DNA from 3 places in the Paenibacillus sp. TC-CSREp1 genome. Region 1 is predicted to be linked to each of the others. Evidence: riboswitches for the same ligand, from Rfam matches in the RefSeq annotation. Region 1 holds a riboswitch; each other region holds the start of a gene.
The links. A riboswitch is a leader RNA that binds a small molecule or an ion and turns the genes downstream of it on or off. The one in region 1 is predicted to bind S-adenosylmethionine.
Positions count from the first base shown of each region.

Region 2: another riboswitch for S-adenosylmethionine. It lies ahead of metA (homoserine O-acetyltransferase MetA); the one in region 1 lies ahead of ACQSGY_RS14425 (methionine ABC transporter ATP-binding protein).
Region 3: another riboswitch for S-adenosylmethionine. It lies ahead of mmuP (S-methylmethionine permease); the one in region 1 lies ahead of ACQSGY_RS14425 (methionine ABC transporter ATP-binding protein).

Region 1 is NZ_JBNOKM010000008.1:262,576-265,739, reverse strand. It holds gene ACQSGY_RS14435 (COX15/CtaA family protein) at 1-302, shown strand, start outside; gene ACQSGY_RS14430 (Cthe_2314 family HEPN domain-containing protein) at 583-1,302, shown strand; SAM riboswitch class I at 1,557-1,696, shown strand; gene ACQSGY_RS14425 (methionine ABC transporter ATP-binding protein) at 1,818-2,852, shown strand; gene ACQSGY_RS14420 (methionine ABC transporter permease) at 2,852-3,164, shown strand, end outside.
Region 2 is NZ_JBNOKM010000003.1:304,937-308,100, reverse strand. It holds gene ACQSGY_RS06245 (aminotransferase class I/II-fold pyridoxal phosphate-dependent enzyme) at 1-746, opposite strand, end outside; gene metA (homoserine O-acetyltransferase MetA) at 771-1,688, opposite strand; SAM riboswitch class I at 1,818-1,942, opposite strand; gene corA (magnesium/cobalt transporter CorA) at 2,402-3,164, shown strand, end outside.
Region 3 is NZ_JBNOKM010000022.1:14,653-17,816, forward strand. It holds gene mmuM (homocysteine S-methyltransferase) at 1-172, opposite strand, end outside; gene mmuP (S-methylmethionine permease) at 178-1,572, opposite strand; SAM riboswitch class I at 1,664-1,765, opposite strand; gene ACQSGY_RS26110 (Ger(x)C family spore germination protein) at 1,874-3,076, opposite strand; gene ACQSGY_RS26115 (spore germination protein) at 3,073-3,164, opposite strand, start outside.

The DNA of each region.
Region 1 (3,164 bases):
CTGTAGCATTTGCTCACCGTCTTGCTGCGGCATCGTTAGTGATTGTCATTGCAATTCTGGGACATTTTGCGTATCGCAAACATCCGGATAATCGGGAGCTGCGTACGCTGGGTGTGTTATCCGTAATATTGATTTTGATGCAAGTGGTTATCGGTATGTTTATGATGTGGACGATTAACCGCCCAGAGGTGTATATGTTTGTAGCACTCGCACATATGCTGGATATCGCTATATTATTCGGTGTGCTGACGTATATGAGCTTCCTGGTGTACAAACTGTATCGCCCGGTAAATCGCTTCTAAACTGAAGCAGCTGTCTATCTTAGAAAAGAATTCAGTTCCTGCACTTTTAACCCTGCACTTGCAGCCAGGCTGCACTATATTTGGAAAGTCCACCCTTCGGTGATACAGATTACTGGAGCAGGTGGACTTTTGTTTTTGTTTGATGTTTGAATCAACAGGGCAACCTAAACCAAGTTATAATGATTACAGTATTTGCAGCGGTTATTGGGGAGAGGTAGTGACTGTCCAGCAGCTGTGACATCATATATTTTGCATCATCAGTGGAAAGAGGAGGACATCTATGCTGCGTACGTTACTTGGTGAGAAACCGCGGGTCAATCAGGGTATTCTGAAGGAAGCGATGGATACGATGGCACACACGCTGGATTCATTTGAACGCCAGATGCATGTGGACCATGACCCGGAACATGATTACAGGAAGCTTTATATCTGGACGCAAGGGCTGATATCGTCATTGGATGAATTGGAGCAGAGTTATTTTGCAGCAGCCCATTTTCGTAAAAAAGTGGTTGCCGGCTCTACCGAAGATATGACCTCTGCCGAAAAGGCGGAGTATGCGCGTTATGTTTATTTTTATAAGGATGCATTTATTCGCTGCTTTGCCATCCTGGACAAACTGGGAACCGTTTTGAATGAAATATTCCAGTTGAATACTTCAAAGACGAAGGTGCATTTCTCTTATTATACGGTACTTAGGCAATTTGATTATCATCGGGAACACCATGCACTTGCATTGCAATTAATCAAGATCAAGGAAAATTATCGTGAACCCATGAGCAGGCTCCGCAAGCGGCGCAATATGGAGATTCATTACATGAACTCTGAAATGCAGGACGATCTATGGCAGCTGCATCAGACGATGAAGGGGAAAGTCAAGCTGGAGGATCTGGATCAGCATCTGCTGGAGATGCAGCAGGGTGTGGATATGGTCTGTGAAACTCTGCACACGGCATATCGATATATCACTCGAATCTGGCGTAAACAAGGCATGAGGCGATAATGGCATCAAGCTTTTACTCGTTTACCACAGTAGCTTAATGAAATAATACCCTTTGACAAATCGGAATACTTGGACTATACTGAGTTGCAGATCAGAAACTTACATGGATTTGTTATTTATCTAAAATGCACTATTTAATACAGTTTTGATATTGTAGCATTTAATGCAGTTTAATGATGTAATATTTGATGCAGTTCGATCATTATATATGATGAACTACAATAACCTATATAATTCTACAAAACATTATATTTCTCTTATCGAGAGTGGCGGAGGGACAGGCCCGATGAAGCCCGGCAACCGATCTGTGCTGATGACATGAATGTGTTTCATTACAGATGTTAGGTGCTAATTCCTACAGAATCATAGTGAATATGATTTTGGCAGATGAGAAGGTCATTTCACGTGAAGAGCCATCTTTGTATCTGCAAAGGGCTCTTTTTTCGCGTAAAAAGGGGAGTTTTCCCTTCCTTCGGGTAAAGATATATGTAGGTGATGGGGAAGGAGCCGTACTATTGATAGAACTGGTTGGATTAACCAAAACATATGGCAGGCGTGGAAAGACAACCACGGCGTTGTCAGAGCTTGATCTAAGCATCCAGAAGGGTGAAATATTCGGCGTTATTGGCCACTCGGGTGCGGGGAAAAGCACATTGATTCGTTGCATTAACTTGCTGGAACGTCCGACAGCAGGCGAAGTGTGGGTGGATGGCGTTAACCTGACGGAGCTTGGCAAAAGTGAACTTCAGCAGCAAAGACGCAAGATCGGCATGATTTTTCAGCATTTCAATCTGTTGTCTTCTGCCACAGTGTACGATAACGTTGCTTTTCCGTTAAAGCTGGTGAATACACCCAAGGATGCGATTGACCGCAAGGTGAAGGAGATGCTGGCTTTGGTCGGTCTGGAGCAGCACAGCAGCAAATATCCGGCACAGCTATCGGGCGGACAGAAACAGCGGGTTGGCATAGCACGAGCGCTTGCAAGTGATCCAAGTGTGCTTCTCTGTGATGAGGCGACCTCTGCGCTTGACCCGCAGACAACGAATTCAATTCTGAAGCTGCTCCTGGATATCAACGAAAAGTATAATCTGACGATTGTGCTTATCACGCACGAGATGCATGTGATTCAGACCATCTGCGACCGGGTGGCAGTAATCCATCAAGGTGGCATTGTAGAGCAAGGGCCGGTAACTGAAGTGTTCCTGAAGCCGCAGCATGCGATAACTCGGGATTTTGTGAGTCGTGATCGTGAAGGTGGACTGGCGCTGGAAGAAATGGTGCTTGCGAATGCCGGAACGGAGCTCGGAACAGGTGTATCATCCAAGCTGGTGAAAGTGTCGTTTTTGGGAAACAAAACGTATGAAGCGATTTTATCCAGAACGGTTCGCAAAACCGGCGTGGATTTTGCCATTCTGCAGGGCACAATCTCTACGATCAAGCAAGTTCCCTATGGTCAATTAACTGTAAGATTCGAGGGCGATGTTCAAGCCATTGAGCAGACGTTATCCGAGCTTGCTGCAGAAGGACTTGATGTGGAGGTGCTTCGTTAATGGATTTTTCAAAAGTAAACTGGGATGAGGTTGGCACCGCCTCGATTGAGACGTTACAAATTTTGGCCGCATCCGGCTTGTTCACCGTTCTGCTTGGTCTGCCGCTTGGTGTAATTCTGTTCATGACAGGGCGATCCGCATCAGCCAGATCTCGAGTAACCTATGTTGTTTTGTCTGTCATTGTTAACATCTTACGTTCTGTACCTTTTATCATATTAATTGTTGCTCTGATTCCAGTTTCACGTGCGCTGGTGGGGACAGCTACTGGGGTGCTCGGCGTCATTCCACCTCTTGTTATCTCTGCTGCGCCGT
Region 2 (3,164 bases), on a different contig from region 1:
GTTTTCATGCCTTTCATCAATTGATAGGAATCACTCGGCGATAACACCGCACCAATCGAATTATGAAGGAAAGCCATTTCCGCAGACAAAGCTTCACCTTTGGTAATAATAAGTCCAGCGAGAACATCATTATGTCCGCCCAGATATTTGGTAGCACTGTGAATGATAATGTCTGCGCCAAGTTCAATCGGACGCTGGAAGAACGGCGTGAGCAATGTGTTGTCCACGATCGTCAGCAGGTTATGGCTTTTGGCCCAGGAAGCTACGGCTTGTACGTCCGTGATCATCATAAGCGGATTGGTTGGTGTCTCGATAAATACAGCTTTGGTATTTGGCTGGTACACCTTCTCCAGCGCTTCCAGATCATTCGTATCCACGTAACTTGCCGTTACGCCAAAGCGAGACAGAATTCGTTCCAGCAGTCGATATGTTCCGCCGTACAGATCAAGTGAAACAATCAGATGATCTCCTTGGCTGAACATCGCAAAGATCGTTTGCAACGCCGCCATACCGGAGCTACAGGCAAAACCTGCATCACCGGATTCCAGTGCCGCTGCAGCCTCCTCCAGCACTTTACGTGTTGGATTGGTTGTACGAATGTAATCAAACCCGGTGCTTTGTCCCAGCTTCGGGTGACGAAACGCAGTGGATTGATAAATCGGAAAGTTAACGGCTCCTGTAACGGGTTCATTGATGGACCCAATCTGAGCTAAACGGCTTTCAATCTTCAACTTGTTATCTTCCATTACTGCATCCTCCTGTAATCACGATTAGATTTGCGGACCAATATCGTAAGGTGTTTCCTGATACACATAGTAATTGAGCCAGTTAGAGAATAATAAGTTGGCATGTGCACGCCAGGTAGCCGGAGGGAGTTGGGATGGATCATCGTTCGGATAATAATGCTTAGGCAGTGCGATATCCAATCCTTTGGCTACATCACGGTCATACTCCCATTTTAAAGAAAACGGATCGTACTCGGCATGTCCTGTAGCAAAAATTTGCTTACCATCCTTGGTGGCTACCAGAAATACGCCTGCTTCCTCGGACTCGGCTAAAATTTCAAGCCTGTCGTTTTTTTCGATATCCTCACGTCTTACGTCTGTATGGCGAGAGTGAGGCACATTAAACACCTCATCAAATCCCCGGAGCAGTGGAACATGGGGTTTGTTGATCGTATGCGGGAATACTCCAAAACATTTTTCATCCAGCGGAACTTTGGGTACATCAAAATGGTGGTATAAACCAGCCTGGGATGCCCAACAGATATGCATGGTCGACGTTACATTGGTTTTGGTCCATTCAAAAATTTCCTGAATCTCCTTCCAATAATTAACGTCCTCAAAATCCATTTGCTCCACCGGCGCACCTGTAATAATCATCCCGTCGAAACGGCGGTGCTGAATCTCATCGAATGTTTTGTAGAACATGTCCAGATATTCCTGAGACGTATTTTTGGAGGTATGAGATTTGGGATGCACAAGCACCACATCCACCTGAATGGGGGTGTTCCCCACCAGACGCAGCAATTGTGTTTCGGTGGTCTCTTTGGTAGGCATCAGATTCAGAATAGCAATGCGCAGCGGACGAATATCCTGCTTGTATGCGGACGTTTCGTCCATGACAAAGATATTCTCCCCTTCAAGCACTTCTTTAGCTGGTAGTGTGTCCGGAATTTTAATTGGCATGGTGAGTTGATTCCTCCTTGGTCGTCATAGATCACATTTGCCGCGAAAATCACTGCTGAGAAGTTGGGGCATACAACAAAGACCTCTCTCGGATTCCGAGAAAGGTCATATGTAAACAGATATGCGCCTCTCTCATCTCTCAGTTACAACAGCACCACGAGGATGCTTGGTCGCTGCAAGAATTAGCACCGTGCGGTATATCGCCGGTTGCCGGGTTTCATCGGGCTAGTCCCTCCACCTACTCTTGATAAGATTTCGCTGTATTCAATTATAATTCAAATTTATTAACTTTTACTTTAAAACATTCAGGCCCTCACGTCAAGATGCAGTTAGGTGTTTCTGATACCGAATTCGGAACCGATTCTACTCCGTAATCATACACTGCCTCAGAGCGCGAAATAGACACATTTTGCGCTTGAAAGCACTCTGGACCAGCGGTATACTAGACAAGTGTTTATAAGCCCTTATGTGAGAGGTGACATATTAAATGGATGGCGACCCGAGGCCCAATTGGCAGTCGATTTCCGAACAACTGCATAGAGAATGGACATCAGCATCGGCAGCGGGCCGTTTTTTCCGTTTGATTATAGATTGAACGTAAACAAGCGGAGACCTGTACATCGGGCTTCGCTGCCGACCGGCTGATCTGTTCTTTTGCGCCCATATTAATGATGAAATCCGCCACGATGGCGGGTGCAGAAGGAGTAGATTACATGAAAATCCGGTTGGTTAATAACGGTGTATTTATTCCGGTGGATGATATCCAGCAAGCGCTGACTCCACCGGCTGAAGGTTTTTACTGGATCGATGCAGACGTGGATGATCTGGCTGTGCTGCAGCCTCTGTTCTCCATGCATGATCTGGCTGTGGAGGACTGCTTGAGTGATGAGGAGCAGCGTCCAAAGATTGAAATTTATGAAAATCATTATTTTATCGTGATCAACAGCATTCGCTTTGATGATGAAGAGATTTTTCTGCGGGCAGTCAATCTGTTTCTCGGCAGACATTTCATTATCAGTGTAACGAAACAGAAGGTCAGTGAATTACGGATGCTGAAGCCGATCCTGTGGGAACAGGAGATCAACAGTCCCGATCGCTTTCTCTATTTGCTGGTTGACTTGATTGTAGACAATTATTTCACCGTTGGTGACCGAATTGAAGCTCGCATCGAGAAGCTGGAAGAAGACATTCTGATGCATACCAAGAAATCACATCTGAATGAAATTATCGGTTTGCGAAGTGAAATATTGTGGTTGAAAAAGGTGCTGGGGCCTCAGAAAGAGGTTATCAATACCCTGAACAAAAAAGACCTGCGTCTGATTGATGATCAGCTGCAAAAATACTTCAGTGACATTTATGAGAATGCCGTGAAAATTTCGGAAACGTTCGAAACGTACCGCGACCTGATGGGCAACTTGCGAGAAGCCTATCAATCCAGTATCGCAAACCGGGCGAATGAGATCATGCGCGTGTTTA
Region 3 (3,164 bases), on a different contig from region 1:
GTACCTGCACAATGACATCCGGGTTCTCCAGCAGCACACGTGCAGACCAGAGCGGGTCATCCAGATTACAACCATGCTGCTCCAGCTCTGTAGCCAGTGCACCGTCCAGAATCATGAGTGGATAGTCGTTCAGAATACGTTGAATTACATTGATATCATTCGTTTGCTCCATTTTAGTCATGGGGTCAACCCTCTTTTCTTCTTCGTACGATCTGTCAGGTAATATACGATATAACACAGAATAATGAATGGAATGCCGCAGTATAAAGCAATTCGCTGTGTCGGATCAAAAGCAATGCCGATGCAGGAGGCCAGGCACAGCAAAAATGAAACGATAGGCACGATTGGATATAGCGGTGTCCGGTAAACCAGATCCTGCACTTTGTTTCCTTCACGCAGATACTGTCTGCGGAACATATATTGAGACACGCTGATGCTCATCCATACCGCCACTACAGCAAGACCCGAGATAGAGACAAGTGTAATATACACGGTTCCAGGTGCAATGATGCTGGACAGCAAAGCCAGTGCACCGCCAGCCATGCTGAGCACCAGCGCGTTGAACGGCACACCGCGTTTGGTCAAGCGGGCAAACCATGGAGAAATGGTCTTTTTATCTGCCAGTGACCATAACATCCGTGAGGAAGCATATAATCCCGAGTTAGCTGCGGACAGAATCGCTGTTAGAATAACAAAATTCATAATGTCTGCCGCATACGGAACACCGATCCGTTCCATCACGGCTACAAATGGACTCTCCAGCACGCTTGCGTCCGACATTGGCAGCAGCGCAGACAGAATGACAATTGTACCGATAAAGAAAATAATCAGACGCCATAATGTCGTATGAATGGCTTTTGGAATGTTTTTTTCCGGGTTTTCCGTCTCGCCAGCAGCAATACCAATCAGCTCTGTTCCCGAAAAGGCAAAGTTCACTGCCAGCATTGTCATTAATATGGCCGTGGCTCCATGCGGAAACCAACCTGATGCTGTAATGTTGGTAAACAGTGGCGCCGGAGACGCATCTGCCATCGGAATAATCCCAAACATGGCAGCACCGCCAATAATAATAAAGAGCACAATCGTCATCACCTTCACCAAGGAAAACCAAAATTCGGATTCGGCAAACAGTTTGACCGTGAACGCATTAAACAGAAAAATCATCAGAGCAAACAGACCGCTCCAGATCCAGACATTTATGGACGGGAACCAGCGCTGCATCAGCAGCCCGGCTGCCGTAAATTCAGAGCCCAACGCGACTGTCCAGGTCAGCCAGTATAGCCAAGCAACGGTATAACCTGTAGCTGGGCCGATATATTTGGCTGCGTAGCTGTGGAATGCACCCGTCTCTGGCATATATACTGATAATTCGCCCAGACAGAGCATAACCAGATACACAACAAGTGCCCCGATGAGATAGGATAAAATGGTACCGAGCGGTCCCGCCTGCTGAATCGTGTACCCCGAGCTGAGGAACAATCCCGTTCCGATGACGCCGCCAAGCGAAAGCATGACCACATGTCTCGTTTGCATCTTGCGCTGAAAATGACCTTTATCGCTGTTATTCTCCATATGACATACTCCCTGCTTCTTCATCCAGAACAAACAAAAAAGACCCACTCTTCCCGAAGAGTGCGCCTCTACTGACAAATAAAAACAACTGCTCCTATCTATCAGGCTTTCACCCGCTGGAATTAGCACAGTATCCTTCAGATCTGTTGCTGAGGTTTCTAAGGGCCAGTCCCTCCACCTCTCTGGATAAGAAAATGATTTTTTATAACTATATCGACTGCCACCTGATGTGTCAACATTTAAATAGAATTACACCTGAGTCGTATTCCATTACCATGCTCCCCTACATTATTCCAACAAGCTACTCTGTAGAAGACCCCGGATTCACAATTCTGGTCTTGATCTCATATGTGATGGGCACCTTCGCAAATATCTCATCCCAGTGATCCTTCACCCTCTTCCACGTCTTCGGATATTTAATTCGAATCGTGTCCCGAAAATCGGCAACATCCACCTGATACGTATGCTGGAGTTTATACAGCATCTGCTTAATCTGCTGCTCGACCAATTTTGCAAAATCCTTTTCCAGTTCATCCCGATACGCTCCCTTCTCCTCCTTCTCCGGGGATCGCCAATCCTCCATCATCCATCCCTCGGATTCGGCTTTAATGTGGAATGAAATGTTGTCACCATCCACTTTCGGAATAATCTTTGTTCTTTTCTTTTTGATCTCATAGACCACCGTAAATCCTTCTTTGCTGTAGGTCTTGATGACTCCGCCCTTTTGATTAGGTCTGAGCCAGGAAAGGGCCTCCAGATCCGTTTGACTAAGCTCACCAATAAATTTCTTGTCTTTAGCATCAAAAATGCTGCCGCCCGAGAACTTGTCCTCCCCGTTGTAGTTCAGTACATTCTGCAATAGAAAACTCGACCCGGATTGCATCTGGGCATCAAGCTTCGCGAGCGATACAGGCTCCAGAATTTTGTTGGAGACGTTAGAATTATTCGTAATCCCGGTGAGATAGAACGCCGGAATGCGTGATGGATCGTTAGAGGTTAGCACATCCACTGCCCGGTGATGGCTGATCAGTACCAGACAGTTCGGGCGAATATCGTTATCCCGCAGGATGAAATCCAGCAGCTGGTCCAACCCATACTTTTTGGCAATATCCTTGGAAATCACAATAACCTTGAGGTGATGTCCAATGAGCGGGCGATCACGGCGCAAGGCAAACTGACGGAAAATCTGCAGCAAGGAATCACCGGTAAGTCGTTCATTCAAATAGGACGTTTTACCGGATGCAGGTGAACCGGGCTGTTCACTTTTTTGGCTACTGGAGTACCCTGGGGCGATCTGAACGGTTGCTGTTACATTGTCCAGCTTGGGATAACGTCCTCCCTGCTCCGCAATTTTTTTCTCAAACTCGGTTTCTTGACCCACGTCAATACCCAGCGCAACGTACAAGCTCAAATCCTCGATCTCTCTACTGCTCCAGCAGCCTGAGAGTAGACTCAGGATGGTCACAACGCAAGCGATCCGTCCCAGCAGGCGAAAGAAAATCATGCGTGCTTGCCTCCTTTTTTACGTATCATGCTTATGATCAACAGGATCAAAGGCAAGATGGCGAACAACAGAACAGAAGCGTTACCCA